DNA from 3 places in the Lachnoanaerobaculum sanguinis genome. Region 2 is predicted to be linked to each of the others. Evidence: predicted binding sites of a transcription regulator. Region 2 holds the regulator's gene; each other region holds the start of a gene.

Region 1 (10,390 bases), on a different contig from region 2:
AGGTATCGGAGGTGCCGTACAGCTTATGGGTATGAGTGGAAGAATTTCACAGTTCTCAGGGCAGGAAGGATACGGCTTTCAGGGTATTACAGTAGCACTTATAGCTTCATCAAATCCGATTGCATGTATTTTTGCCGGAATATTCTACGGCGCAATGAAATACGGCGGTGGTAAACTCTCTTTGGTAAATGCTCCGGCAGAGGTGGTAGATATCATAATGGGTATTATCATCCTGTTTATAGCAATATCAAGCCTGTTTAAAAATATATTCTTAAATCATGGAAAGAAGGGAGCGGTATAATGGACGTTTTAATAAGGAATTTAGGTCTTCTTATAAATGCAATATTGATAGCAACACCACCTCTTCTTTTGGCGGCGCTCGGATCATGCTTTTCCGAGAGAAGCGGTGTGGTAAACATCGGTATAGAAGGTATGATGACAATCGGTGCATTCATGGGTGCATGTGTGGCATATTTTAGCGGCAACGGTTGGTTAGGATTTTTTGTGGGCGGACTTAGCGGTGCTCTTCTTGGAGTTATACATGCAATTGCATGTATACAGTTTGGAGCGGATCAGACTATATCAGGTACCGCGATAAACTTTATAGGACCCGGACTTGCTGTATTTTTATGTAAGGCGATATTTGACAATTCATCCGATTCACCGGCACTTGACACAGCTGCAAAGCTTCCAAAAATGTTTGAAGGTGTGTTTAAGTCAGGTTCATTCGGCTATAATGTTTTTTCCACTTATTCAGTGGCGTATTTAAGCTTTTTATTGGTTTTGGTAGTGTGGTTTGTATTCTATAAAACAAAGTTCGGAATGCATTTAAGAGCTGTCGGAGAGCATCCACAGGCTTGCGCAACTCTTGGAGTTAATGTATATCTGACAAGATATATCTGTGTTATACTTTCAGGCTTTCTTGCAGGACTTGGAGGAGCATTCGTTACACTTGCAACTGTAAGTCAGTTTAGACCTGCGGTAATAGTAGGACAGGGATTTATTGCGATTGCGGCGGTAATCTTCGGTAAGTTTAAACCGCAGGGAGCATTTAAGGCATGTTTACTTTTCGGACTTTGTAACGGTATAAAGGCACTGCTTGGAGCAGGTAATGCTGTTTCACCGAATTTAGTTTCAATGATTCCATATGTAGTAACAATTCTTGCACTTGTGTTTGTAGTAGGAAGTACAAGAGTACCGGCTGCAAATGGTAAGCCTTTCTTAAAGGCTAGATAGGGGGATTATGTTAGCAACAAAATTATTTGATCACACAATTTTAAAGGCTGATGCAACAAAGGAAGATGTAAAAAAAGTATGTGAAGAGGCAATGGCTTACAGCTTTTGCTCTGTATGTGTAAATTCATACTATGTTCCTTATGTTGCCGAACTTCTTCACGGAAGTGATGTTAAAATATGCACTGTAGTGGGCTTTCCTTTGGGAGCTATGTCTACAAGAGCAAAGGCGCTTGAAGCAAAGATTGCTGTAATGGACGGTGCCGATGAAGTAGATATGGTTATAAATATCGGTGCATTAAAAGATAAAGATTATGATGTTGTTCTGGAAGATATAAAGGCTGTAAAGGAAGCTTGCGGAAACGCTCTTTTAAAGGTAATTATTGAGACCTGTCTTTTGACTGACGAAGAAAAGATTAAAGCATGTGAGCTTTCAAAAGAGGCAAATGCCGACTTTGTAAAGACTTCTACAGGATTTTCTACTGCAGGTGCCAAAGTGGAAGATATTAAGCTTATGAGAGAAACTGTAGGTAAGGACATGGGAGTAAAAGCAAGTGGTGGAATAAATGATAAAGAGTTTGCAAATGCATTGGTTGAAGCAGGTGCAAGCAGACTTGGAACAAGTGCTACTATAAAGATAGTGGAATCAGCCTTTTATGATGTATAACGGTTAAGATATGAATAGAGAAGATATTTTAAAATTACCTAAACTTGACTTACATTGCCATTTGGACGGTTCATTATCAAAGACATTTTTAGAGAATGCTTTGGGAAGAACTTTTACCATGGAAGAGCTGTCAGTCAGTATGGATTGTAACAGTCTGGTGGAATATCTTGAAAAATTTGATATTCCATTGGAAGCCATGAACACCGCCAAAAATATCAAGGCCGCTACTGTTGATGTAATGAAGTCGGCATCAAAAGAAGGCGTAAGATATATTGAAATAAGATTTGCCCCTCTTTTGTCTGTTTCAGACAGTTTGAAGACAGGTGATGTGATAGAAGCTGTAATAGCAGGAATCAATGAAGGAAGCAATCTTTTTAATATTCATGGCAATGCCATATGCTGTGCAATGACACATCATGATATTGAAGATAGTAAGGCTATGTTTAAGGTTGCAAGAGAATACTATGGTAGCGGCGTGTCAGGACTTGATTTGGCAGGAGATGAAGCAAATCATCCTATAGGAGAGTTTAAAGATCTGTTTAAATATGCAACAGATTTGGGTATGAACTATACTATTCATGCAGGTGAGGCAGGACCTAAGTCCAATATAGAAGGCGCTATAGAATATGGTGCAAAGAGAATCGGACATGGTATTGCTATGAGAAATGATGAAAGGCTTTTGAAACTTGCTAAAGATAAACGTATTGGTATAGAAATGTGCCCGATAAGTAATTATCAGACAAAGGCGGTAGGAAAAAATGAGATTCATCCATATTCAGACTACATAAAAAGGGGCATACTTGCTACCGTCAATACAGACAACAGATTGGTCAGCAATACAAGTATTACAAATGAGATATTATTCTTGCAGGAAAGAGATATGATATCCGATTCGGATATTATTCAGGGAATAAAAAATTCAATAGAAGTATCATTTGCAAGTGATAATATTAAAGATATGCTCTTAAAAGAATTAAATTAAGGGAATATCTGCTTGTGTACACGTTTGTATGACCGGAAGGTTTTATTTATGAGAAAATATAAAAGAGTTTTTGTGGTTGTACTGGATTCTTTGGGAATCGGTGCAATGCCCGATGCCGAAAGATTCGGTGATGCAAATACAGATACTTTCGGACATATAGTAAAAAGCTATGGAAAACTTGATATTCCAAATTTGAAAAAACTGGGGATGTATAATCTTCATCCTGTAGAAGGAGAGTCCGGAGTGGAAAAACCGCTTGGAAGATTTTTCAGAATGGAAGAGATGAGTAACGGTAAGGATACAATGACAGGTCATTGGGAAATGATGGGACTCAGAATTGAAAAGCCTTTCCAAACATTTACTGATACAGGCTTTCCTAAGGAGCTTATAGATGAGCTTGAAAAAAGATGCGGTAAGAGAGTAATCGGTAACAAGTCAGCTTCAGGTACAGAGATACTTGAAGAACTTGCGGAAGAAGAGATAAATACCGGAGCAATGATAGTGTATACATCTGCCGATTCGGTACTTCAAATCTGTGGAAATGAAGAGACATTCGACCTGCAAAACTTATACAGATGCTGTGAGATTGCAAGAGAACTTACAATGAAGGATGAATGGAAGGTAGGAAGAGTAATTGCCAGACCTTATGTAGGTAAGAAAAAAGGGGAATTTAAGAGAACTTCAAACAGACATGACTATGCCCTGAAACCTTTTGGAAGGACTGCTCTTAATGTATTAAAGGATGCCGGACTTGATGTTATTTCTATCGGAAAGATAAACGATATATTTGTCGGAGAGGGAATTACAAAGGCATATCATTCGGATTCAAGTGTGCATGGTATGGAACAGACCATTGATATGCTTGTGGAAGATTTTACCGGCCTTTGCTTTACAAATCTTGTTGATTTTGATGCACTTTGGGGGCATAGAAGAAATCCGATAGGATATGCAAAAGAAATTGAAAAGTTTGATGTTAAGCTTGGTGAGTTTATGGAAAAGATGAATGATGACGATCTTTTAATACTCACTGCAGATCATGGAAACGATCCTACACATACTGGAACAGACCACACAAGAGAGGCCGTATTCTTTATGTCATATTCAAAGAAATTTGACGGCGGAAAATTACTTGATACAACCGATACATTTGCAGTAATCGGTGCAAGTATAGTGGACAACTTCGGACTGAAGATGCCTGAAAATACAATAGGCTACAGTATTTTAGATAAGCTATAATGGAGGTTATATGAATCCGGTTTTCGAAAAAGTGAAAAAGAGCTATGATTATATCAGAACAGTTACAGATTTTACACCTGAGGTTGCTTTGGTACTTGGCTCAGGTCTTGGTGAGTTTGCAAAGCATATGGAAGTTGAATGTGAGATTCCATACTCAAGTATTGAGGGATTTCCTGTATCGACTGTGGCAGGGCATGACGGAAGATTTCTCTTCGGTACGGTTGAGGGTGTAAAGACAGTTATTATGAAGGGAAGAGTTCACTACTATGAGGGTTATCCTGTAACAGATGTAGTACTTCCTACAAGACTTATGATTATGCTTGGAGCAAAGAAGTTAATTCTTACAAATGCTGCAGGCGCTGTAAATACTTCATATAAGCCGGGTGATTTGATGATGATCACAGATCATATATCAACCATAGTACCTTCACCACTTATAGGTGAAAACATAAGTGAATTCGGAACAAGATTTCCTGATATGAGTAATGTCTATTCAAAGAGACTTCAGGATGTGGTAAGAAAGTCCGCTAAGGAAGTGGGAGTTTCTCTAAGAGAAGGCATATATATGCAATTTAGCGGTCCTGCATATGAGACACCTGCCGAGGTAAAACTTGCAAGATTGCTTGGTGCCGATGCTGTAGGCATGTCCACTGCGATAGAGGCTGTTGCTGCAAATCATATGGGCATAGAAATCTGCGGTATTTCATGCTTTACAAATATGGCGGCAGGTATCTTAGATCAACCTCTCAGCCATGAAGAGGTATCTGAGGCTGCAAATAAGGTTTCTCATATATTTGAGGGATTGGTAAAAAGTATAATAAAGAATGCGTAAAAAAGGAGGCTACGAGCCTCCTTTTTGTATTAAATAAAATAATGAAATTTGAATAAATATTAAAATATATAACATATTTAAATATAAAACAATTACATAAAAATAACATCTATTGACATTATATATATATATATATATATAATGTCAATAGAATATATTTAACATATAGGAAATAAAAATATTAAAAATATTATGTATAAAAGCATGATAATTTTAAGCTGAATAAAGTGAAAAAAAGAGGAAGATATATATGATAAAAATAACTAAAAGAAAAATAGAAAAAAAAGGTATTGTAACGGTTGAAAAAGCTGAGTTTGAATGTAGAGGTAAGCAAGGTACATTCATCCGTGAGGGAATAAAGTATGAACTACGTTATCCTTGTTCACTTTATTGTAATAATTTTAATGATTTCTCGACATCATTTCAATTTTTACTTAGTGATGAAAATCAAATTACTAATTATATGGAAGGGCTGTATGAGGTTGCAAATGAGTTTGGAGTAAAAAAAGTTCCTGTGTCATTAGAAGAGAATTATATTAAGCGAACAAACTTAAATATTGAAACTATTGATGGAATTCCTGTAGATACATTCGGAGTAAATATTATAAACTTTGTAAAATATGCTATGAATAATAATATTTCAGGTATACTGATAATTCAGAATGACAAGGCATACAAAGGCTCAAAGTCAATAAATAATGGTAAAATATTAAAGGGATCAATTGATTATACAGAAGAAATACAAAGAAATATTGAGCTTTATAAAACTAAAGATGGTGGAGTAAATTATGGAGTAAAACTAAAATATTATGATAATACGGTTGAATGCTGTATATTTCCAAGTCTAAATGTTGCAGTTATTGGGAAAAAAGCTATTACGAAAGTTAAGAGTATAGTAAGAACTAATTATATGATTGTAAGGAATGGATTTACAGATACTGAGATAAAATTCTATGGAAGTTATCTTGATGGAGATGATAAAATATTTGAAAAAGATTTATATAATATAACATTTGATTAATTTGTTATAGTGTATGGATAACAGTTATTAGTTGTGTTATATGGGAGATCGAATGCATGGTGAATAATACAATTTCCCAAGATGAATTTAATGTATTTATGGGAATATCAAATGTAACCAAAGTAAAAGTTATGGAATTATACCTTATTGAGGGTTATACCATGAATGATGTTGGGTATGAAGTATTTGGTAAAGATGATCGTAGTTTTACTGTATCTTTGATACATAGATGCTACAATTTTTCAGGGAGGAATGGTGGTAGGTATAGAAAGGGATGTAAATTCCAATTAGAGCATAATTATATTGTAAGCAAAAAAGATATTGAAGAGTTTATTAAGCGATATCCACGTGGGACTTTTGGAAATGGAATTACATTTGAGGATTTTCTGATTGAAAAAATCAGACGATATGGAACTCAAAGTCAGAATAATGTTATGAACAACAATTCTGGAAGATTAAACAGAGGAATATCAAGTGATACTGGTGCAAGAAACAATTTTAGTCAAGAGTTGGAGTTAGATCATGCAGATAATTTTGATTGGAGTCAGATGGATCAAGATTTATTTGGAGATAGATTTAATAGTAGATATGGGAATAGCTCAGATAAGTCATCTGTGACATACGGTAGTAATAATAGTATTTATTCAAATAATAGAAGAACAAATTATAAAGAGGGTGTTCAAAATAATAGACGTAAAAGAAATCCTAATATTCTAATTGTAGCAATTATATTCTTGTTAATTTTTATTACTATGATAAACAGTGGAACAATATTTATATATGGAGATTATGCATTAGCTTCATTTGCACTTACCGTTATTGCATTTGTATTATGGTGGAAAAGTTAGGAATAGATTATATATGAAATTTTAAAGTAGGTTGATTTTCAACCTACTTTTTTAAATTAACATAGATAAAATTGATGTGTTAATTACTTTTTTAATCTTTATTATATTACTTTGATAAAGAAAAAATTAAGGATATTATTGAAAAAATATTACTTTATCATAGAATAATATTATACACATGGCATTTCAATATATTTTTCTAATAGAGATATTGCAAAATACTGGAATAACAGTAAAATAAATTTATCAATGTTCGGACTGGAAAATCAGAGTAAACCGGAAAAGTTTATGCCGTTTAGAGTTTTTGGATATGACGGAGCGGAGTATGTAAGACAATCCAAAAAAGAAAATAAGAAAGATGCCAAGTATCCGGTGATTACATTAGTATTATACTTTGGATATGATGAAAGGTGGAATCAGCCGAAGAGTTTGTTTGAACTTTTAGATATAGATGAAAAAATCAAACCATATGTAAATGATTTTAAGATGAATCTCTTTGAGATAGCATACCTTGAAAGGGAGACGATAGATAAGTTTAGGAGTGATTTTTGGATACTTGCTGATTATTTGTATCAGATGCGTGTAAATAATGATTATGTTGCATGTGAGACGGTAATTAAACATGTAGATGAGCTTTTGATGTTAATGTCTGCAATGACAAAAGATGACAGATTTGAAGAAACAATAAACGAGCTTAGCAGAAAGGAGAGTGTAACAATGTGTGAGGTACTGGATAAAGTGGAAGCAAGAGGTAGAAAAGAAGGTGTGATAAGTGTGCTTATCTCTTTGGTAAAAGATGGCATATTAAGTGTATCGGAAGCTGCGATAAGGGCAGATATGAGTGAAGAAAGCTTTAAGAAGTATTTAGAGTCTTGATAATTGTCGATTTAAACGTAAACTCACAGAATTAAAATAAAATTTTTTGTTCTGTGAGTTTTATTATATGCTTACCTGTTGTGGTTTTATACAACAGTAAAAAAAATTGATAGAAATGAATATTATTTCACTGCTTTTGCCCTTGTTTTTTTGTTGATTTCATTATAAAATAGTTTAAGATTGTTTTGTATTTAACAATATCAGTGATACTATATTTTACAAAAAATATAATGTCACAACGGTCAAAATATACTTTGACCGCAACAATTTATTAATTAATACGGAGGTTTGTATATGGCTCAAATAGGAGTTTCTGCTATGAAACGAATTGAAGATTTGCTGGATACCGGAAGTTTTGTGGAAATTGGATCATATATAAGTTCAAGGAACACAGATTTTAATCTATCTGACAAGGAGACTCCAAAGGATGGGGTTTTGACCGGTTACGGTACGATTAATGACAGTCTGGTATATGTGTATAGTCAGGATCCTTCAGTGCTTGGCGGCTCAATAGGTGAAATGCATGCAAAGAAGATTGTTGCACTATATGATATGGCGATGAAGATGGGAGCACCGGTAGTAGGACTGGTTGATTGTGCGGGTCTTAGACTTGAAGAGTCTTTTGATGCATTGGATGCCTTTGGAAAAATATATTTAGCACAGACAAAAGCAAGCGGTGTTATTCCACAGATACAGGCCGTATTCGGTCTAAGCGGCGGCGGAATGGCAATAAGCAACGGACTCAGTGATTTTGTATTTATGGAGCAGGATAAGGCAAAAGTCTTTGTAAATTCTCCAAATGCTATAAACGGAAATTCACAGGATAAGAATGATTTTTCAAGTGCCAAGTTCCAATCGGAATCTACAGGTCTGGTTGATTTTATAGGAACCGAGTCTGAAATCATTTCAGGAATCAGAGAGCTCATTTCAGTTCTTCCTGCAAATAATGAAGATGATATGTCATATATCGAGTGCACAGATGATTTAAACAGACTTACACCTGAACTTGAGGGTAGAATAAGCGATCCTGCACTTGCACTGAATATTATCTCAGACAGTGGATATGTGCTTGAAGTAAAGAAAAACTTTGCAAGAGAGATGTTTACAGGATTTATCAGATTAAACGGTAATACTGTCGGAGTTGTGGCAAACAGAAGAGCACTGTATGATGAGAACGGTGAGATTGCAGATGAGTTTGAAAATGTACTTTCTCATCAGGGAAGTGATAAGGCGGCAGGTTTTGTTGAATTTTGTGATGCTTTCAATATTCCTGTACTTACACTTGTAGATGTAAAAGGATATAAAGCTACAAAATGCAGTGAGAAGAGAATGCCTAAGGCAGGCGCAAAGCTTACATATGCATATGCAAATGCAACAGTTCCTAAGGTAAGCCTTATAGTAGGTGATGCTTACGGAAGCGCTTCACTTTCAATGAATTCAAAATCAATAGGTGCTGACATTGTATTTGCATGGGAAAATGCAAAGATGGGTATGATGAATGCAAGTGAGGCTGTAAAGATAATATATTCTAAAGAAATTGATTCAAGTGAGGATATAAAGACAACTCTTGAAGAGAAAACAAGGGAGTATGAGAACTTACAAAATTCAGCCGTATATGCTGCAAGAAGAGGATATGTAGATGATATTATCACAGTAGCAGATACAAGAAAGAGATTGTTGGCAGCCTTTGAAATGCTTTTTACAAAGAAAGAAGATCGTCCATATAAGAAACATGGATCAATTTAGAGGTGAATCATGAAAAAGAGAATAAAGTATTTAATCTTAAGTCTGTTTATGATTGCCATGCTGGCACTTAGTGCATGCGGTAAGAAGGCCGACTCTGAGAGTTCAATACCGGAGGATGTTTCAAACCAGCTTCCTGTACAGGCTGAAAGCTTATTGAATCAGCTGTACAAAATGGATGATGCGGAGCTTGATCAGGTAATTGAGGGTGTAGAGCAAAACGGTCAGACGGCATTTGCCGAAGGAGTAAAAAACTTTAAATCAACAAAGGAGCTTGTTGGAGATCTTGTAGGAATTGATGATACAAAAGTCTCAGTTTCAGAAGGCAATTATGTTGTTAAGGTAAATTATTCCGGCGAAAACAGAAAATCCGAGATGACACTCGGTTTTGACAGCAAAACAAATCAGGTAGCGGTATTTTCTATCACACCTAAGTACAGCGTTATTGAAAATATGGAAAAGGCCGCACTTAATACAGTTCTAGGTATGGGAACAGTATTTATTATATTGATTTTTATATCATTCCTTATAAGCTTGTTTAAGTATATAAATGTATTTGAGAATAAATTAAAAGCAAAGACTAAGGAAGAACCTGTAATTGAGGCGGTAAAGGTAAACGAGCCTGAAAATCTTGAGGATGATTTGGAGCTGGTAGCGGTTATAACGGCAGCCATAGCGGAGTTTAGCAATACAGATGCATCAAACCTTATCGTTCGTTCAATAAAGAGAGTTAAAAGATAGTGGAGGGAAAAATGAAGAATTATACTATTACAGTAAATGGCAAATCATATGAAGTTTCTGTTGAGGAAAGAGGAGGAGCAAGTGCTCCTGTTACACCTGTAGTGTCTACACCGGTTGCACCTGTTGTTAAGCCGGCGGCACCTGCTGCAAGTGGAAGTGAAGGTAGAGTAAAGGTTGTTGCACCTATGAGCGGAAAGATCCTTGGCATCAA
Region 2 (10,390 bases):
CCGATATAGTAGTCAGAAAAGACGGTTCAGTTATTAAAAAATAAATATAAATTATCTGCCTTACGGAGTTTTCCGTAAGGCGGTTTATAAAGGAGATTATGCTTAGTAAAATACATACAGCAGGTCTTTTAGGTATCAATGCATTTCATGTCTGCTGTGAAACCGATATTGGTGACGGTCTGCCGGGAATTATTCTAATAGGTTCTCTATCCGGTGAAGTCAAAGAGGCGGCAGACAGAGTAAAGACCGCAATAAAAAATTCTAAATATTCTTTTTATCCCAGAAAAATCGTTATAAATCTATCCCCTGCAGAAATCAAAAAAGAAGGTTGTGGCTATGATTTACCTATTGCCATATCAATTCTTGAGGCCCTTGGAACAATAAAATCCGATATATTAAACAAATCACTTTTTGTTGGTGAGCTTTCACTCAGTGGTGAATTACTTCCTATAAGAGGCATACTGCCGATTGTTATATTTGCAAAAGAAAACGGATTTGAGAATGTATTTCTTCCATATGATAATCTTGCTGAGGCAAATATAGTTACAGGTATTAAAAATTATGGTATAAAAAATCTAAAAGATCTGATTGAAATTCTAAACGGTGAAAAAACTTATTCGGAAAATATTCAAATACAAATCCCGGAAACAAAAGAATACAGTGACTTTTCGGATGTAAACGGACAGATATTACTAAAAAGGGCTGTGCAGATTGCTGTTGCAGGAAGGCATAACATATTATTTATAGGACCTGCAGGTACAGGTAAAAGTATGATTGCAAAAAGGATTCCCGGAATAATGCCCAATATGAGTGATGAAGAGGCTTTGGAAGTTTCAAAGATATACAGCGTATGTGGATTGCTTAATTCAAAAGAACCGGTATTAAAGATAAGACCTTACAGGGATCCTCATCACAGTGTTTCCCCACAGGCACTCTCAGGAGGTGGAAGGATACCCAAGCCGGGTGAAATTTCTCTGGCACATAAGGGCGTATTATTTTTAGATGAGCTGGCTGAATTTAAGACAAATACGATAGAGGTACTTAGGCAGCCTATGGAAAATAAAACTGTAAGTATTTCAAGAGTAAATGCAAGTATTGAATATCCTTCAGATTTTATGCTGGTTGCGGCTACAAATCCGTGTAAATGCGGTTACTATCCTGACAGAAGTAAATGCAGTTGTAATGAGGCTCAGGTAAGAAAATATCTGTCACGAATATCAAAACCTTTACTTGACAGGATAGATATAACTGTTGAGACTTCGCTGATAAAATATGCAGAGCTTAAAGGTGAATTTAAAAATATCAGCAGCGAAGAAATAAAAAATTACATAGAAAAAGTAAGGCAGATACAGCTGAACAGATATAAAGATTATGGGTTTTCTTACAATTCTGAAATTCCGGCAGGTCTTATAAATAAATTCTGCGCTTTAAAAAAGAGTGATGATATTTTTCTATCTGATTTATATGAGATGAAAAAGATGAGTGTAAGGGGACTTCATAAAATATTAAAAGTTGCAAGAACTGTTGCAGATTTTAATGAACATAAAAATATTGAGCATGATGATATATGTGAGGCTATATCATATCGCTCTTTAGAAGATAAATATTGGTAAGGAGGAAATATGCAGATAAATAATATTTCAGACAGAGAAGCAATGTTTTTTCTGTCAAGTTTAGCGGAGCTTGGTTATGCTTCAAAGCGTTCTATATATGAGAATATTAAGCCTTTATACAGTATTTTTGAAATGAACTTTGAAAATTTAAAGATGAAAGTAAAACTAAGTGAAAAGCAAATTAAGGCTGTTTTAGGATTAAAAGTTAAACTAAATGAACTACATGAAAAATATCTGTCTTTAGATGAAAGAAAAATAAAATTTATACTTCCGTTTGAAGATGATTATCCCAAAAAGCTTTTGGATTTAAGAGATTATCCTTTCGGCATATTTGTAAAAGGTGATATTCCAAGGCGGAGAAAGAGCGTAGCAATAGTGGGCAGTAGAGGTGCAAGTGAATATGGACTTGGAATGGCAAAGTTTATTGCACAGGAACTGGCTGCAAATGATGTGGATATAATAAGCGGTATGGCACTTGGAGTCGACAGTATGGCACATGAGGGTGCTGTTATTTCTAAAGGAAAAACTTATGCAGTACTTGGCACAGGAGTAAATGTATGTTATCCTGATAGCAATTTTACTCTATACAATAAGTTATGTAGTGAAGGCTTTGGCGGTGTTATATCTGAATTTCCTTTGGGAACAAATCCTTTAAAGTTTAATTTTCCTATAAGAAATCGTATTATTTCAGGTCTGGCGGATATTACTGTAGTAATAGAAGCAAGACTTAAGTCGGGTTCACTTATAACGGCAACACATGCCATAGAACAGGGGAGAGAAGTATTTGCACTACCGGGAAGAATAACAGATTGTATGAGTCTTGGATGTAATAAATTGATATCCGACGGTGCCGGTATTATAACCTCACCTACGGATATTTTGGAAGCACTTGATCTTAATGTTGATAAAAAAATTCAAGTATATAATGAAAAAAACGCTAATATACTTGCAAAGAATGATAAAAAGGTTTATAGTTGCCTTGATTTAAAACCGAAATATATAGATGACATAATCAAAGAAAGCGCTTTAGACATCTCTCAAGTGCTTAGCTCACTTTTATTACTTGAATTGGAAGGTTTTATCGTACAAGTATCATCAAATTATTATTGTAAGAGATTAAGTTAGTAAGGGGTTAAAATGGCTGGAAGTTTAGTGATAGTGGAGTCGCCTGCAAAGGTAAAGACCATAAAAAAATATTTAGGTTCGGGGTATGAAGTTACGGCGTCAAACGGGCATGTGCGGGATTTGCCTAAATCCACAATGGGTATTGATGTTGAAAATGACTTTGAACCGAAATATATTACCATAAGAGGCAAGGGCGAGTTACTTGCTAAACTGAAAAAAGACGTTAAAAAAGCTGATAAAATATATCTTGCAACCGACCCTGACCGTGAGGGTGAGGCAATCAGTTGGCATCTGTCAAAGGCTTTAAAGCTTGAAGACAGTGAAAAGAAGGTATTTCGTATCAGTTTTAATGAGATTACAAAAAATGCAATAAAAGAGGCTATTAAGCATCCAAGAAATCTGGATATGAATCTTGTGGATGCGCAGCAGGCGAGAAGAGTATTGGATCGTATGGTGGGATACTCTATCAGCCCTCTACTTTGGGCAAAGGTAAAAAGAGGATTGTCTGCCGGTAGAGTACAGTCTGTAGCACTTAGAATGATATGTGACAGGGAAGCACAAATAGATGAGTTTATTCCGGAGGAGTATTGGACACTGGAAGCCGAGCTTTTGACCGAGCACTCAAAAAAGACTGTAAATGCCAAGTTCTATGGTAAAAAGAGTAAGCTTGCCATAAACAATAAAGCAGAGATGGATAAAATATTAAAGGCATTGAAGGCTGCCTCATATGTGGTTTCAGAGATAAATGAGGGTGAAAGAGTAAAGAAGGCTCCGATTCCGTTTACAACATCTACCTTGCAACAGGAAGCCAGCAAAAAGTTAAACTATTCAACTCAAAAGACAATGAGGCTTGCACAGCAATTATATGAAGGTGTGGAAGTAAAGGGTAAGGGAACAATTGCTCTTATAACATATTTGCGTACAGACTCAACCAGAATAGCTGCCGAGGCAGATGCCGCTGCAAGAGAGTTTGTAGATAAAAGCTACGGACCTGAATATGTTTCAAAAAATGTTGTTACAAAGACAAATAACAATAATGTTCAGGATGCACATGAGGCTATAAGACCTACAGATGTGAATCTTACTCCGGCAATGGTTAAAGAATCTTTGCCAAGAGAGCTTTTCAGACTGTATCAGCTTATATGGAAGAGATTTGTTGCCAGCAGAATGGAAAATGCAAAGTATAAGACTACTTCAGTGAAGCTCAGTGCAGGAGATTATATTTTTACTATGTCCGGCTCAAAAATAGTATTTGACGGATTTATGAGTGTTTATACTGATGATGATGAAGAAAAGGTAAGTTCGGATGCTGTTATAGGAAAGCTTAAGGTAGGAGATGAACTTAAACTTGAAAAACTTTTGGATGTACAGCATTTTACACAACCGCCTGCACATTTTACGGAGGCAAGCCTTGTAAAGGCATTGGAAGAACAGGGAATAGGACGTCCGTCAACATATGCACCTACTATTACTACAATTCTTGCAAGACATTATATTGTTAAAGAGCAAAAAAATCTCTATGTTACAGAGCTTGGACAGATTGTAAACTCTATGATGGTTAACTATTTCGGGAGCATAGTGGATAAGGAATTTACGGCAAATCTTGAGCAGTTACTGGATTCTGTAGGTGACGGAAGTGTAAATTGGAAAACTGTTGTATCAAACTTTTATCCTGATCTTGAGTCGGCAGTAGAGCAGGCTTCAAAGGAGCTTGAAAATGTAAAGATTGCCGATGAAGTTACAGATGTGATATGTGAAAACTGCGGAAGAAACATGGTTATAAAATATGGTCCGCACGGAAAGTTTTTAGCATGTCCGGGATTCCCCGAATGTAAGAATACAAAGCCGTATCTTGAGAAAATAGGAGTTAAATGTCCTAAATGTGACGGTGAAGTAGTAATAAAGAAGACAAAGAAAGGCAGAATATACTATGGTTGCAGCAATGCGCCGGAATGTGATTTTATGTCATGGAATAAGCCTTCTTCTATAGCCTGTCCAAAATGTGGCTCATATATGGTTGAAAAAGGAAATAAGCTCCTTTGTATGAATGAAGAATGCGGATATTCCGAGAATAAGCCAAAAGAAGAATAAATATTTAAAGTTAAACGACCGACTTAATAAGCCGGTCGTTTATTTACACACAAGTACTTTATTATAGCTGCTTTGTTATTCCTTATCATCATCTTTTTTATCAAGATTTCTTATCTGTTTTGTTATTACAAGATATGCATATATTATTACAGGCATTACAATATCAATAAACAAGAATACAAAAAGCAATCTGATATTGTCTGAGAATATTGCAACAAGAACAGTTGAGATCAAACTGAATATAAGTAAAAGTAAGGTTATTATCGCAAAAAACTTTTTCATTTTCATATTAATTTTCCTCCAAACTTAAAGTCAGTTCTTCCCACTCGTTCATAAGCTTTTCAAGCTTTTCTTCCAGAGCTGTTTTTTCTTTTTGCAGTTCCATAAGCTTACCAACATTTGAGGAAATCTCAGGATTGGCAAATTCCTCATCGATAAGAGCGAGTTTTTCTTCAAGTTTTTCTATTTCCTTTTCACATTTGTTCAAGGCATTTGTTACTTTCTTTTTTTGAGCCTGTGCAGTCTTATTTTCAATCCATTCCTGCTTTGAGTCTGAGATTTCTGTAGGTTTTTCTTCTATATTATTATTTGAAAGATTGGCTGCACCTTCTACCGCCTCTCTTTTTTCAATATAGTAATCATAATTTCCTATATAGTTAAGTAATCTGTTTCCTGTAAGATCAAGAATCCTTGTTGCGGTCTTATTGATAAAGTATCTGTCATGTGATACATAGCAAATAGTACCAGGGAAACTGTTTAAGGCACTTTCAAGTACATCCTTACTTAGAATATCCAAATGGTTTGTAGGCTCATCCAAAAGCAGGAAATTTGCTTTTGATAACATAAGTTTAACCAAAGATACTCTGCCTCTTTCTCCACCTGAAAGATCACCGATCTTTTTATACACATCCTCACCTGTGAAAAGAAAAGCTGCAAGTATGTTTCTTATTTGAGTATTGTTCATCTCAGGGTAAGTATCTGAAATCTCATCAAACAAAGTCTTGTCCATATGAAGTACCTGGTGTTCCTGATCATAGTACGCAATGGAAACATTTGACCCGTAGATTACTTCACCGGTATCAGGAGTTAAAAGTCCGTTTATAATCTTTAGTAGGGTAGTCTTTCCTGTACCGTTATCACCTATAATAGCGACTCTTTCCCCTCTTTTTATTTCAAAATTTATATTTGAAAAGAGATGCTTTTCATCAAAACTCTTTGACAAATCATGTACTGTAAGCACATCCTTACCGCTTTCTTTTGAAATATCCAAAGAGAGTCTCATATTTTCTATATGAGTTTTTGGAGCTTCGACTCTTTCAATCTTTTCAAGCTGTTTTTGTCGGCTCTCGGCTCGTTTTATCGACTTTTCTCTGTTAAATTGCTTAAGCTTTGTAATAACAGCTTCCTGATGTTTTATTTCCTGTTGCTGATTCAAATATTCCTTCATTTTGGCATCTAAAAGCATCTGCTTTTTTGCGGAGAAGTCTGAATAGTTTCCGGAATACATTTGGACTTCGGCGTTTTCTATATCTATAACCTTACTTACTATCTTATCAAGAAAATATCTGTCATGTGAAACTATAATTACTGCACCCTTATAGTTTAGCAGATAGGATTCAAGCCATTCGATACTGCGAAGATCCAAATGGTTTGTCGGCTCGTCAAGTAAAATAATATCAGGTTCTTCCAAAAGCAGTTTTGCAAGGAATACTCTTGTTTTTTGACCTCCTGATAATGTATTTATCTTTCTGTCAAAATCATTTTCATCGAATCCAAGTCCTTTTAAAATACCGATGACTTTACTCTTTGCGGCATATCCGTCCATCAGCTCATAACTGTGAGTAAGAGCGGTATATGAAGAATATAACTCTTCAAGTGCCTCGCCTGAAAGATGTTGCATCTGTTCCTGCATCTCTAACATTCTTTTTTCCATATTAAGGATATGCTCTATAACTGTATATAGCTCATCTATAATACTTAATGTGGAATCTACATTATTTATCTGTCTTAAGTATCCGAGTTTTGCATCCTTTGCAAGTATAACATTACCGCTGTCGGCATGTTCCTCACCTGTAAGTATTTTTAGCAGTGTGGTTTTTCCGGCACCGTTTACACCGACAATGGCAACTTTTTCATGTTCATTGACTAAAAAATTTGCATCTTTTATTATCTCATTGCTTCCGAAAGACTTTGAGATATTTGTAGCATTTAAAATCAAAATTTGCCTCCTTAGTCATATAATCCACATAAGTATAGCTTAAATACATGCTTAAATGCAAGACAATTCATGATACAAATGAAGCCTTTATATGCTCAAAAACTTAATAAAATATATAATATTCACCATATATATCTGTATTGACATTTATATTAATAGATAATATACTAATTGTAGAATTCTTAACAAATGGAATTGCTGAGAATAATTTATAAATTAATATTTGGAACGGAATAAATATGGAAGAAAGAAAAATATCCAGAGCAGTCATTTCAAGACTGCCAAGATACTATAGATACTTAGGTGAACTCTCAGAAGAGGGTGTTGAAAGAATATCCTCAAAAGAACTCAGTGAGAGAATGAAGGTTACGGCTTCTCAAATCAGACAGGATTTAAATAACTTTGGAGGTTTCGGACAGCAGGGATACGGATATAATGTAAGATATCTGTATAATGAGATCGCAAAGATTTTAGGAATTGACCGTCAGCACAATATTATAATAATCGGTGCAGGTCATTTGGGACAGGCTATTGCAAATTATGCAAACTTTGAGAGAAGAGGTTTTCTTATTAAGGGAATGTTTGATGTGGATCCTAATCTTTTCGGAAAAACCATACGTGGTGCAAGAGTGTATTCTCTTGATAACCTTGAAAAGTTTGTATCTGAAAATGACATACAGATAGCGGCACTTACAATACCGAAGACCAGAGCAATGGAAGTTGCGGACAGACTTATAAAGTCCGGTATAAAGGCAATCTGGAATTTTGCACATACGGATTTATCGGTTCCGGATGATGTAGTTGTTGAGAATGTGCATCTTTCAGAATCTCTTATGAGGCTGTCATATAGAGTCAGTAATGTAGATGCCGTTCCTTTTGAAGGGAAGTATGATTAGAGGAATCGGCACTGATATAGTCGAAATAGACAGAATATCAAATGCAATTAAAAAGGAATTTTTTTTAAAGAAGGCTTTCAATGATAGTGAAATAGATATGGCCGGAGGCAGAAACAGAGACAGTTTTCTGGCCGGAAATTTTGCTACAAAGGAAGCCTTTGTAAAAGCATTGGGAACAGGTTTCAGAGGTGTTGAACTTAAGGACTTGGCGGTACTCAGAGATGAACTTGGAAAGCCTTTTATAAAAATCTGTAATAATTCAAACAGACATTTACAAGGAATTGATGAGAATAAAATCCATGTATCCATAAGCAATACCGACTCACTGGCAATTGCAATGGTAGTAATAGAAACAGACTAATATGTGGAGATGGGGATATGAGAATTCTTGATGAAACTGCATTAAAATATATACCTGAAAGAATTAAGAATGCAAATAAAGGCAGCTATGGGCATGTTCTGGTTATTGCCGGAAGTAACGGAATGAGCGGTGCAGCATTTTTGAGTGCAATGGCGGCATATCGTTCAGGCGCAGGTTTGGTTAGAATACTTACGGTAAGTAAAAATCGTACAATTTTACAAACACTTTTACCTGAAGCAATAATAACAACTTATGATGAGAGAGAAGCATATGAGAATAAGGAATGCTTTATAAATAAGATTAAGTCATGTCTTGATTGGTCAAGCGTAGTGGTACTTGGACCGGGACTTTCTACAGATTATTATGCTAAAATCATTGTAGAATATGTTTTGGCCGAATGTTATGTTCCTATGATAATTGATGCGGATGCTTTGAATATTATTGCAGCTGATACTACACTTACAAAGTATTATACAGATAATATCATTATCACTCCTCATATAGGGGAGATGTCAAGATTGATAGATGTATCTATAGATGATATATTATCGGATCCCGTAAAGTATGCCGAGGAATATGCAAATAAATACGGTATTACAGTAGTTTTAAAATCTCATCAAAGTGTTATCGCCGCAAAGGAGGATACATTTATAAATAAATCCGGAAGTGCAGCCATGGCAAAGGCCGGAAGCGGAGATGTTCTATGCGGTATAATTGCAGGCATGTTTTGTCTTGGCATAGATGATGATATGGCTGTGGCGCTTGGAGTTTTCATACACGGCATGGCCGGCAGTATTGCCGGTAAAAAACATGGAGAGCACAGTATTTTGGCAAGAGAAATTATAGATAATATAGGTGAAGTGCTTAATAGAAGGAAGAGAAATGGACTCATATAGACGTGCTTATGCAAAGGTTGATCTGGATGCAATAAAGCATAATTTAAAAGTTACAAAAAAAGCTTTAAAAGAGAATATGAAACTGGCGGCAATTGTAAAGGCTGACGGTTATGGACATGGAAGTGTTCCCGTATCATTATATATAAAAGATATTGTGGACTTTTTCTGCGTAGCCACACTTGAAGAAGGTGTTAATCTTAGATACCATGGTATCACAAATCCTATTTTGATACTGGCATGTATTCCAAGAAACAGCTACAAAGAATCAATAGTATTTGATATAAGGGAATCGGTTTTTACACTGGATCAGGCTAAGAAAATAAATGAAGAAGCCGGAGAGCTTGGGAAAAAGATATCTATTCATATCGCAATAGATACAGGTATGAACAGAATCGGTTTTAAGCCTACAAAAGAGAGTGCAAACATTATAAAAGAAATAAGTGAAATGGGTAATATTGAGATTGAAGGTATTTTCACACATTTTCACAGTGCTGATGAAAGTGATCTTACGTCTGCAAAAGAACAGGAGAGCTTATTCAGGCAATTTTTGGATTTACTAAAGAGTATGGGAATAGAACCTCCTATAGTACATGCTTCAAATTCAGCGGCTATAGTAAACGGTATCGGTACAGACTTTGATATGGTGCGTTTGGGAATTACAATGTATGGTGTTGCACCTTCAAATGAAGTGAATTTGACTGACTTTGACTACAGGCCGGCATTAAGCATTTACTCAACAATTACATATATAAAGAGAATAAAAGCAGGTGAATGTGTAAGCTACGGCGCCACTTTTAGAGCTGAAAAAGATATGGACATTGCTACAATTTCCTTCGGATATGCAGACGGATATCCCAGAGATTTGAGTAATAAGGGATATGTATTGATTAACGGTGTAAAATGTAATATTATCGGCAGAATATGCATGGATCAGACAATAGTCGATGTCAGCAATGTTCCAAATGTTAATATAGGAGATACGGTAGTTATTTTAGGAAAAAGCGATGGATACAGTATAACTGTTGACGAGCTCACAAAAGATTCAAACACTTTTTCCTATGAATTTATTTGCGGTATTAATAAGAGAGTACCGAGACTTTACTATTCAAATGGTGAATATGTTGGTAAAAAGGACTATATAAGAGATCTATACACTATGATATAGTCCTTAAAAGTTTTAGATATAAGAT
Region 3 (10,390 bases), on a different contig from region 2:
AAGTTGCATATATTCCCGGATCGTTTATGATAGTTGTTGCATCAAGAACATTTATCATACCTTTGCCGTCCTTGGTAACAAACCAATCATTTATATCAAGTGCCGGCTCACCGAAAAATACATCTCCGCCCTTATCTCCAAGAGCTACAAGACCTCTCATTATGGCATTGACACTTTGAGGTGCTATATTTCCATACTCCGCCTTATAGTCTGTGGCATTTTCACTGACATAGTTGAGCATACTCTTTAAATCTTTTAAATCAATAAGAAGTAATCCCTCATCATCAGCTATCTTGAATATAATATTCAGTATGTCTGTCTGAATCTGATTAAGGTCAAGAAGCTTTGCCAAAAGCATAGGTCCGAACTCCGAAATTGTGGTTCTGAGAGGTAATCCCTTCTTCCCGAATATATCCCAGAAAACTGTAGGATATGCTTTAAAAGAAAAATCTTCTCCCATACCAAGCTCTGCAACTCTTTTAGTTATACTTTCTTTTTCTTCACCCGGCTTACACATACCTGATAAATCACCCTTTATATCAGATAAAAATACCGGAACTCCGGCGTCTGAAAATGATTCCGCCATTACCTTTAAAGTAACTGTTTTACCCGTTCCTGTAGCTCCCGCAATCAGTCCGTGTCTGTTTGCATATTTTGATTTTATACATAATTTGGCATCACCGTCGCTTGCCACCCATATTTCATTCTCTTTATACATAGTATCTCCTAAAATTTCACTTTATACTTCTATTCTATCCCAACTTTCATATTATAACAAGTGAATATAATATTTTAATACAAAAAGAGCCGATACTTAAAGTATCGACTCTCTTTGACCGCAAAAGCGGCTTCCGTCTGTACACTAAATAAACTTTCGTCCATTAATTCTATTTATATTAAATCTAAGATTATATTATTTTGAATATAATGTTACAAGCTTCTCAAGATATGAGAATCTTTCCTTAGCATCTTCCTCATTCTTCTCGAAGAGTTTAGCTGCTCTCTCAGGATCCTTGAGTGCAAGAGATGAGTAACGAACCTCACCCTTAAGGAACTCTTGGTAATCTCCTGTAGGTGTCTTTGAATCAAGAGTGAACTTGTTCTCAGCATCAGGATTGAATCTGAAGTTATTCCAGTAACCTGCCTCAACAGCAAGCTTCTCCTCTGTCATAGCCTTGCTCATACCCTTCTTGATACCGTGAGCGATACATGGAGCATATGCAATAACAAGTGATGGACCCGGATAAGCCTCTGCCTCAGCCAATGCCTTAACAGTCTGGTTGTAATCTGCACCCATAGCGATCTGTGCTACATATACATAACCGTAGCTCATTGCAATACTTGCAAGATCCTTCTTCTTAACATCCTTACCGCCGGCAGCGAACTGTGCTACAGCACCTGTCTTTGTTGACTTTGAGCTCTGTCCACCTGTATTTGAGTAAACCTCTGTATCAAATACCATGATGTTTACATCCTTACCGCTTGCGATTACATGGTCAAGACCGCCGAAACCGATATCGTAAGCCCAACCGTCACCACCGAAGATCCACTGACTCTTCTTTGATAAGAATTCCTTGTTATCTAAGATTTCCTTAGCTTCAGCTGTATTTAACTTCTCAAGTTCAGCTACAAGATTATCTGTTGCTGTACCGTTTAATGCACCTACAGTGAATGTATCAAGGTATTCTTTAGCTGCTGCCTTAAGTTCTTCTGAACCGTTCTCAGCAATAGCCTCTACCTTTGACTTAAGACCCTTTCTGATAGCCTCATTTGCAAGGAACATACCGTAACCGAACTCCGCATTATCCTCGAACAATGAGTTTGACCAAGCAGGACCATGTCCCTTATCATTTACTGTATAAGGTGTTGAAGGTGAAGAGTTACCCCAGATTGATGAACATCCTGTAGCATTTGAAATGTACATTCTGTCACCGAAGAGCTGTGTAATAAGTCTTGCATAAGGTGTCTCACCACAACCTGCACAAGCGCCTGAGAACTCAAGTAACGGCTTCTTGTACTGTGATCCCTTAACTGTTGTCTCCTTGAACTTAGCTATAACTTCAGCCTTCTCAGGTGTAGCTGCCGCGTAGTCGAACCAAGCCTGTCTATGTACATTCTCCGGCATACTCTCCATTACAAGAGCCTTCTCGCCCTTCTTTCCAGGACATACGTTAGCACAAGAACCGCAACCTGTACAGTCAAGAGCTGATACGGCTACTGTAAACTTGTAGTTCGGCATACCTGTCATCGGAAGTACGCTCATTCCCTCAGGAGCGTTATTTGCCTCATCCTCTGTAAGAGCAACTGTTCTGATAACTGCATGAGGACATACATATGAACAGAATCCACACTGAATACAGTTATCACTGTTCCAGATAGGCATATTTACAGCAACACCACGCTTCTCGTATGCTGATGTACCAGCAGGTGTTGTACCGTCAACATAGTCAGCGAATGCAGATACAGGAAGATTGTTACCCTCTTGTGCACTTACAGCTGTCTGAATAGTGTTGGCAAACTTAATTGCATCCTCTCTACCCTCTGTATGTACTGCATAGTCAAGTCCCTCATCCTCAGCATTTGCCCAGCTTGCAGGAACCTCTACCTTATGAACATTCTTAGCACCTTCTTCAATAGCCGCCCAGTTCTTCTTAACTACATCCTCACCTTTTCTTCCGTAAGTCTTCTCAGCAGCCTTCTTCATGAGGTCAATAGCCTGCTCCTCAGGAATAATTGCTGAAAGCTTAAAGAATGCTGACTGAAGAATTGTGTTAATTCTTGTAGGTCCCATACCTGTAGCAATACCGATCTTTACACCGTCGATTGTGTAGAAGTTGATCTTGTGATCATGGATATACTTCTTAACCTGTCCCGGGATATGCTCCTCAAGCTCCGCATCTGACCATGTACAGTTAAGAAGGAATGTACCTCCGTCAACAAGTTCCTGTACCATGTTGTACTTTCTCATATATGCAGGATTGTGACATGCTACAAAGTTTGCCTTACGAATAAGGTATGTTGACTTAATAGGCTTCTTACCGAAACGCAAGTGGCTCATTGTAACACCACCTGACTTCTTTGAGTCATAGTCAAAATATGCCTGAGCATATAAATCTGTGTTATCACCGATAATCTTGATAGAGTTCTTGTTAGCACCTACAGTACCGTCTGCACCAAGACCCCAGAACTTACAGTTTGTAGTTCCCTCAGGTGTTGTAATAAGAGCAGGACCCGGATCAAGTGAAAGATGTGTAACATCATCATTGATACCGATAGTAAATCTCTTCTTCTCTGTGTTGTGGAATGTTGCAACTATCTGAGCAGGTGTTGTATCCTTTGAACCGAGACCGTAACGACCGCTGAAGACAGGAACAGCATCAAACTTTGTTCCCTTAAGTGCTGCAACAACATCAAGCCAAAGTGGCTCACCAAGTGATCCCGGCTCTTTTGTTCTGTCAAGAACTTCGATTCTCTTAACGCTGTCAGGGATAGCATCTACAAGTGCCTGTGCACTGAAAGGTCTGTAAAGTCTTACCTTAACAACACCGACTTTCTCACCCTGCTTTAAAAGATAATCAATTGTCTCTTCTATTGTATCGTTAACTGAACCCATAGCGATGATGATTGTCTCGGCATCAGCAGCACCATAGTAGTTAAATAATTTATAATCTGTACCGATCTTAGCATTAACCTTATTCATGTACTCCTGAACGATTGCAGGTAATGCATCGTAATAAGGATTGCTTGCTTCTCTTGCCTGGAAGAAGATATCAGGGTTCTGTGCTGAACCTCTCTCTACAGGACGATTAGGATTAAGTGCATTCTTTCTGAAAGCGGCTATAGCATCCATATCTGCCATATCCTTAAGATCTTCATAATCCCAAGTTTCAATCTTCTGAATCTCATGTGATGTTCTGAATCCGTCAAAGAAGTTGATGAAAGGAACTTTACCCTTAAGCGCTGATAAATGTGCAACAGGTGTTAAGTCCATAACCTCCTGAACTGATGATGAACAGAGCATTGCAGCACCTGTCTGACGACAAGCGTAAACATCTGAATGATCACCGAAAATACTAAGTGCATGTGTTGCAATAGCACGTGCAGAAACGTTAATAACTGCCGGAAGCTGCTCACCTGCTATCTTATAGATGTTTGGGATCATAAGAAGAAGGCCCTGTGAAGCTGTATATGTTGTAGTTAAAGCTCCAGCTGAAAGAGAACCATGAACTGCACCTGCAGCACCTGCCTCTGATTGCATTTCTGTAACTTGTACAGTCTGGCCGAAAATATTCTTTCTACCCTCTGTTGCCCACTCATCGGTGTGCTCTGCCATGACAGATGATGGTGTTATCGGATAAATTGCAGCAACATCAGTATACGCATATGATGCATGAGCAGCTGCCTGATTACCATCCATGGTCTTCATTTGTCTCTTAGCCATTTAATTCCTCCTACTAAGTAATTCTTTATAATATTTATAATAATAAAATATTAGTTTTTCGTATCTCATTATACCAATTTTAAAAATATTTGCAAATAATTATGTATGTATTTTGTGTACTATTCTTAGTACAATAACTTTTGTTTCCGTTTTAAAACAATAAAACATTCAATATCTTATTTTCAGACCGATTATTCATGGTCGTAGTGCTTACCGCCCCAATACATCGTCTTTGCAACCTCAGCCTTCGGTCCTAGAGTAACACCTTCCATAATCCATTTATAGAACTCTTCAAAGCCTGTTCTGTCTACTATATATCCTACATGCTCTTTACCGTCAGGTGCATTCGGGTCAATATATCTTTCAACATATGAATATGCATTTTTCACAATTTTAAGAATACTGTCTTCATCCACCCATTTGATAAAGTCCTCAGCCATTCTCGGATTCTTCTTTCCGGTCCTGCCAAGTAAAACCAGTCTGTAGTACTTCTCCTTACTTCTTGTCCATGCTCTTGTCGGGCAGACTGTAATACATACACCGCATCCGATACATTTTTCCGTATTTCTTACTATCTTACCGTTAACAACCTTAAGGGCATCCACACTTTTAGACTTACATCCCTTTACACACGCCTCACAGGTAACACAGCGATCCGGGTTATACTGCGGCTCCGTCATACCCATAATTCCGAAATCATTCATACGAACCTTGGCGCAGTCATTTGAGCAACCTGTAAACGCCACCTTGAAATGCAGATTATTCGGAAAAATCTGCTTTTCCATTTTTCTTGCAAACTCTGTAGTGTCATAATTTCCATAAGGACAAAGTCTTTTACCCGGACATGCAACTACATTTCTTGTTCCCGAAGCGGCATATCCCGTATCTCTCTTTTCCTGATTCGTACCTTCATTATCGATAATAAGCTGTATTTCTTTATTTACGGCATCCATATCCGATATTTTGATACCCGGAATCTCAACACCCTGTCGATTCGTAAGAAAAATGCTTCCGTTTCCGTACTTATCCGCAACTTCTGCAATTCTCTTTAAACTCTCCGCATCGATATATCCGCCCGGCATTCTTATTCTGGAAGCTGTCTCACCACGCACTTTAGAAACACGAAAGGCATTTTTTTTAAGCTTTTTTACATTAATATCCATCTTTACCTCACTAATCAATCAAAGCCTTACTGTCAACATAGTTAAATACCGGTCCGTCAAGACAAATATAAGTATCATTAACCTTACAATGTCCGCATTTACCGATACCGCAGCACATCTTTCTCTCATATGAAACCCAGATGTTCTCCTCCTTAAAGCCAAGCTTTAAAAGTTCTATTACGGAAAACTTCATCATCGCAGGAGGTCCGACTACCACAGCCTGTGCGGTTTCAATATCCTTAAGCTTAAGCTCAGGAATAAACTTTGTTACAAGACCTACATTTCCGGTATAGCCTTGTGCTTCCTTATCCATTGTTAAAATAAGATCCATTTGAGATTCCCATCTGATAATATCATCTCTGAACAACATATCATCAGGACTTCTGAATCCGAGTATCACATGTTTATCCTTTGAATCTTTACTTTCACCAAGTGCATTGATCACTCCGCGTACAGGAGAAACTCCGGTACCTCCGGCTACAACCACACATTCTCCGTTAATATATTTATCAACATCAAAACCGTTACCGTACGGCCCTCTGAGAAGCAAAGTATCACCTATGTAATTTTCAAACACCTCATCAGTAACTCTTCCCACCTTACGGATAGTCAAATCGATACTGTTCTCCGTTATTCCGCTTACTGAAATCGGTGCCTCACCGAATTTTGGAATTGAAACTTCAAAGAACTGTCCCGGCTTTACATCACCTTTAAACTCAAGTATGAATGTGTATTCTTTCTCTGTATGTTTAATAACATCTAAAATCTTTGACGGAAAAGGAATATAAGGATTATTTCTCATTCTGCACCTCCTCTACTTTAGCTGTTACTTTGTTAATAATATTTGAGAATGAAATATACTCAGGGCATACGGTATCACATCTTCCGCATCCCACACACATATTGTAGCCGAATCTCTTTTTAAAATCATATATCTTATGCATGGTTTTAAATCTCATACGCTCACCATGCTTTTTCCTGTATTCTCCACCGCCTGCAACATTTGTATATCCGTCTACCATACATGAAGCATTGACTCTTCTTCTTTCTCCGACTTTACCGTTATCTGTATAATAAACATCCTGCATTGTGTAACAGGTACATGTAGGACACACATAGTTACATCTTCCGCATCCTATACATCTTGTGTTATATTCCTCCCACATATCGGATGTAAATATTGAAAGAGGTACGCTGTCCGGCAACTTTACTCTTGTTTCATTTTCAGTTACAAATCTTGGAGTAATATCCTGCTCTTTTAAGGCGTTATTTGTAAATATCTCTTCAAGAACACTATCTTTTAACTGACAATGAAACTGATTGTCTATATAATCCACTGAAAAACTGTAATCCAAATCATCTGCACGGTTTGTACCCATATCCACACAGAAGCAGTCCTCATATGAATGAGCACAACCTATAAGAACAAATTTCACTTTGTCTCTGATTCGGGCGTAAAAATAATCTTCTTCTCTTCCGTTGTGAAGATATATCTGATCAAGTCTTTTTAATGCGTTGAGGTCACAACTTCTTAAAAACACCAAAACTTCTCTATCATCTATATCAGACTCCTTTACATCATTTTCCGTAAAGAAAAACAATGTCTGTGACAGAGGTGTCAAAATCTCCTTAAATGAATAATCGGATTTTTTATCAAGCTCGATTTCTGAAGCCTCTTTTACAAAATCATATCTTACTACGTCGGTATCTGTAAATCTTCCTTCTCCCACCTTGAGCACAGGTGCATAAATACGGTAGCTTTTTGATAATTCCTCAATTACTTTATTGAATCCACCGGGTAAAAATATATAACCCCTTTTCCCCATACTTTCTCCTTTATTTACTACACTATCTTCATCGATATAGTAAAGCTTAATTATATTAAAACTTTAAATACCGATACATAGCTAAACTTCAATACATATTGATAAAACTTTATCACTGTATACAAGAAATTATAACACGAACTTTGAAAATATCAATTCCTATTCTACAGTGATTTGCATGAATTATTGCATATTTTTACATACAAAAAGACTCATACTCTGAAAATGATTTTCAATAAGTATGAGCCTTATATTATTTAAATCTGCAAAATCTGTTTGCCTTATCATTACCTAATATCTTACATGTCAAAAAAGAGATTGTCAAAAGTATAATCAATATACTTATTTTACCAAATACAGGCCATATAAAATTATCGAGTAACAAATGTGAAAAGGCATCTCTTATAATTCTGTGAAATGCAAATATAGGCAAACTGTATACACCGAATCTTTTGAATATATTTGTCAAGAAATTCTTCTTTAATGATGTTACTGCAAATATGAAATATGAAGTACTCAAGGCATACGGCATATATATAATTCTAAGCGGATTTAATACACCTTTAAATATAGGCAATATATTTCCTTCAGCTATGCGATATCCCCAAGGTCCATAGAAAATCAAAGTATAAAATCTGACATATTTAAAGAAAACAAAAAATCCTAATACACAAAAAGCTCCCATTGAAAAGAGGCGCATATTTGTTTCTTCAAAAATTGAAGTCTTACTTAAAGATGAGTATTTTTTATACAATACACCGATATAGAAATACGGAGCAAAAGATACTACCCTGTCTAAAGATAAAAAAACATCTATTTTCACCTGCCAATTCATATTAAGCATTGAAAAAAATATAAAAAATATTATCAATACCGTTACATACATTGTAACAGCATCAGAAGTAAATTGTTCTCTTTTAACTCGACTTGTTTTTTTCTTATTCAGCTTCAAAAACAACTCCAAAGGATATAGTGACAATCTGAAAAAAACAAGCGCAGATATATACCAAGGTGTAGATGATTCATGTAAAAAATCGGGAATTATATTCCTGTCTCCATAGAATAACATATCACTTATATGCAATAATATCTTCATCATAAAAAACAGCATTATAAGAGAAATAACAGATTTTAATTTAGTTCCCTTCTTTTTCCATGAATCATAATAAAAATATCCGGATAAAAATATAAATGCAGGCATATGAAAACTGTAAATAAAGAAAAAAAGTTTATTAAAAAGCGTATATTCTCTTTCCTTTACAGGCAAAAGAAAATGTCCGAATACCACAAGAAAAATCAACACACCTTTAAATATATCAAGGCTGTAATTTCTTTTGCCATGACTGCTCATATCTCACCATCTTTCCGTTAAATTTATTTAAAATTTTCTGTAATTATCCAACAGCATTTTCAAATCCGCAATATCTTCAAGCAACTTTTTGCCTATATCCGTATCCTTTACAAACATTCGATATACGTCCTTTTCAACTATCTCAGATTCCGATTTAATGTCGGTGTTATTTATCAGGACATCTTCCACCGATGTAAAAGGTGTATGTGCTTTCAGTCTCAGACCATGTGAGTTAAATATCAAAGTGTAACCCGCAATTCCTGTAGTCTTATTCATAGAGCGGCAAAATCCGCCGTCTATTACAAACAGTCTTTCATTTGCACGTACAGGATGTTCACCGTCAATCGCATGAACCGGTGTATGTCCGTTTATAATATGTGAGTGCGTATCATAAAGACCGAACTCGTGTAAAATCTGAATACAAAAGCTTTCATCATAGTACTTGCTGTAATATGGATTTGATTTTTCCTTCCAAAAGCTCTTATCTTCAATATAATCACGCTCAAAAGTCTTTATTTTTCTACCGCATAATGGCGACTTTTCACCACCCCATAAAAACCACATAAAATCAATGTCATCCTGACTCGGATTATCTGTATAGGCCGCCCTGGCTTTTTCATCACATATATCAAACAAGGCTTTTCCATGATAGCATTTTCCGTTTATACAAAGCATATCGAATATTCCGTTTTCATCCACAGGAACACAACCGTGGTATATAAGATTCCTGTTGTAAACATTGTACATACCGCCTTTATCATATAAAAACTTTATATGTTTATTTAATCTCTGACCTGATACAAAACTTCTATGCAGCTTCAGCATGATTTCATTTTCCTCGGCAGTAAGTTCATAAGGATTTTCCCTATTTAATGTCGGGAATATATTCGTTTTCAGTTTTGTCTTCACTCCGTCAACAGTCACATATCCTTCATCAAGATCTATATGCTCTAAAAGCAGTCTGTCATCCATACCGTATTCAGGATGCCTTTTTATAAGCTGACCTTCCAACTTAAAGAGTATCACTTTTATTGCGGCAAGCGCAGCCTGTATTCCGTCGTCAATACCGTACTTTGACATTCCGAAAAGCATAAGTTGTCTTAAGCTGATACCGTAAGCGTTCTCAAGAATTTCTACATTTCCATACTTTAAGTTGTTTCTGATAACATTACAAATACATGCATCATTTCCACATGCGGCTCCCATCCAAAGAATATCATGATTTCCCCACTCAATATCAAGAGAATGATAATTCATAAGTAAGTCTATTATTTTGTCCGCATTGCCGCCTCTGTCAAAAATATCACCTACTATATGAAGATGATCGACCGCAAGCCTTTTTATAAGTGCAGAAAGTGCAATTATAAATTCATCGGCATCATCAAGATCTATAATGGTCTGTAATATATGTCTGTGATAGCTTACTTTATTTGTGTCTTCATTCTTTTGTGCATGTAAAAGCTCATCAATGATATATGCATAATCTTCAGGCAAAGCCTTTCTGACTTTTGATCTTGTATATTTGGATGATAATAACTTTGCAAGCATTATAAGATAATTCAGTGTCATCGAATACCAGTCATTATCTATCCTGTCAATTTCTGCAAGC

Evidence for each region. Region 2 encodes Rex, which represses fermentation and respiration genes when NADH is low (regulators of the CRP and FNR family bind a similar motif). Its sites were predicted from a motif close to ATTGTTAANTANTTAACAAT; they were not measured.
Region 1: the regulator Rex is predicted to act here: its motif matches at 7,875-7,894, upstream of SBH76_RS02205 (acyl-CoA carboxylase subunit beta).
Region 3: the regulator Rex is predicted to act here: its motif matches at 7,528-7,547, upstream of asrA (anaerobic sulfite reductase subunit AsrA).

Annotation. Positions count from the first base shown of each region.
Region 1 is NZ_BTHK01000002.1:188,692-199,081, forward strand. It holds gene SBH76_RS02160 (ABC transporter permease) at 1-301, shown strand, start outside; gene SBH76_RS02165 (ABC transporter permease) at 301-1,236, shown strand; gene deoC (deoxyribose-phosphate aldolase) at 1,244-1,900, shown strand; gene add (adenosine deaminase) at 1,911-2,882, shown strand; gene SBH76_RS02180 (phosphopentomutase) at 2,931-4,118, shown strand; gene SBH76_RS02185 (purine-nucleoside phosphorylase) at 4,129-4,950, shown strand; gene SBH76_RS02190 (hypothetical protein) at 5,201-5,971, shown strand; gene SBH76_RS02195 (hypothetical protein) at 6,028-6,819, shown strand; partial or broken gene SBH76_RS02200 (Rpn family recombination-promoting nuclease/putative transposase) at 7,024-7,695, shown strand; gene SBH76_RS02205 (acyl-CoA carboxylase subunit beta) at 7,990-9,441, shown strand; gene SBH76_RS02210 (OadG family protein) at 9,451-10,179, shown strand; gene SBH76_RS02215 (biotin/lipoyl-containing protein) at 10,191-10,390, shown strand, end outside.
Region 2 is NZ_BTHK01000001.1:33,562-43,951, reverse strand. It holds gene galE (UDP-glucose 4-epimerase GalE) at 1-44, shown strand, start outside; gene SBH76_RS00195 (YifB family Mg chelatase-like AAA ATPase) at 99-1,613, shown strand; gene dprA (DNA-processing protein DprA) at 1,623-2,738, shown strand; gene topA (type I DNA topoisomerase) at 2,751-4,829, shown strand; gene SBH76_RS00180 (cell division protein DIVIC) at 4,905-5,117, opposite strand; gene abc-f (ribosomal protection-like ABC-F family protein) at 5,119-7,047, opposite strand; gene SBH76_RS00170 (redox-sensing transcriptional repressor Rex) at 7,287-7,943, shown strand; gene acpS (holo-ACP synthase) at 7,936-8,304, shown strand; gene SBH76_RS00160 (NAD(P)H-hydrate dehydratase) at 8,322-9,200, shown strand; gene alr (alanine racemase) at 9,187-10,365, shown strand.
Region 3 is NZ_BTHK01000010.1:63,583-73,972, reverse strand. It holds gene SBH76_RS08070 (helicase HerA-like domain-containing protein) at 1-718, opposite strand, end outside; gene nifJ (pyruvate:ferredoxin (flavodoxin) oxidoreductase) at 914-4,441, opposite strand; gene asrC (sulfite reductase subunit C) at 4,633-5,604, opposite strand; gene asrB (anaerobic sulfite reductase subunit AsrB) at 5,615-6,406, opposite strand; gene asrA (anaerobic sulfite reductase subunit AsrA) at 6,396-7,430, opposite strand; gene SBH76_RS08045 (acyltransferase family protein) at 7,684-8,781, opposite strand; gene SBH76_RS08040 (fructose-1,6-bisphosphatase) at 8,809-10,390, opposite strand, start outside.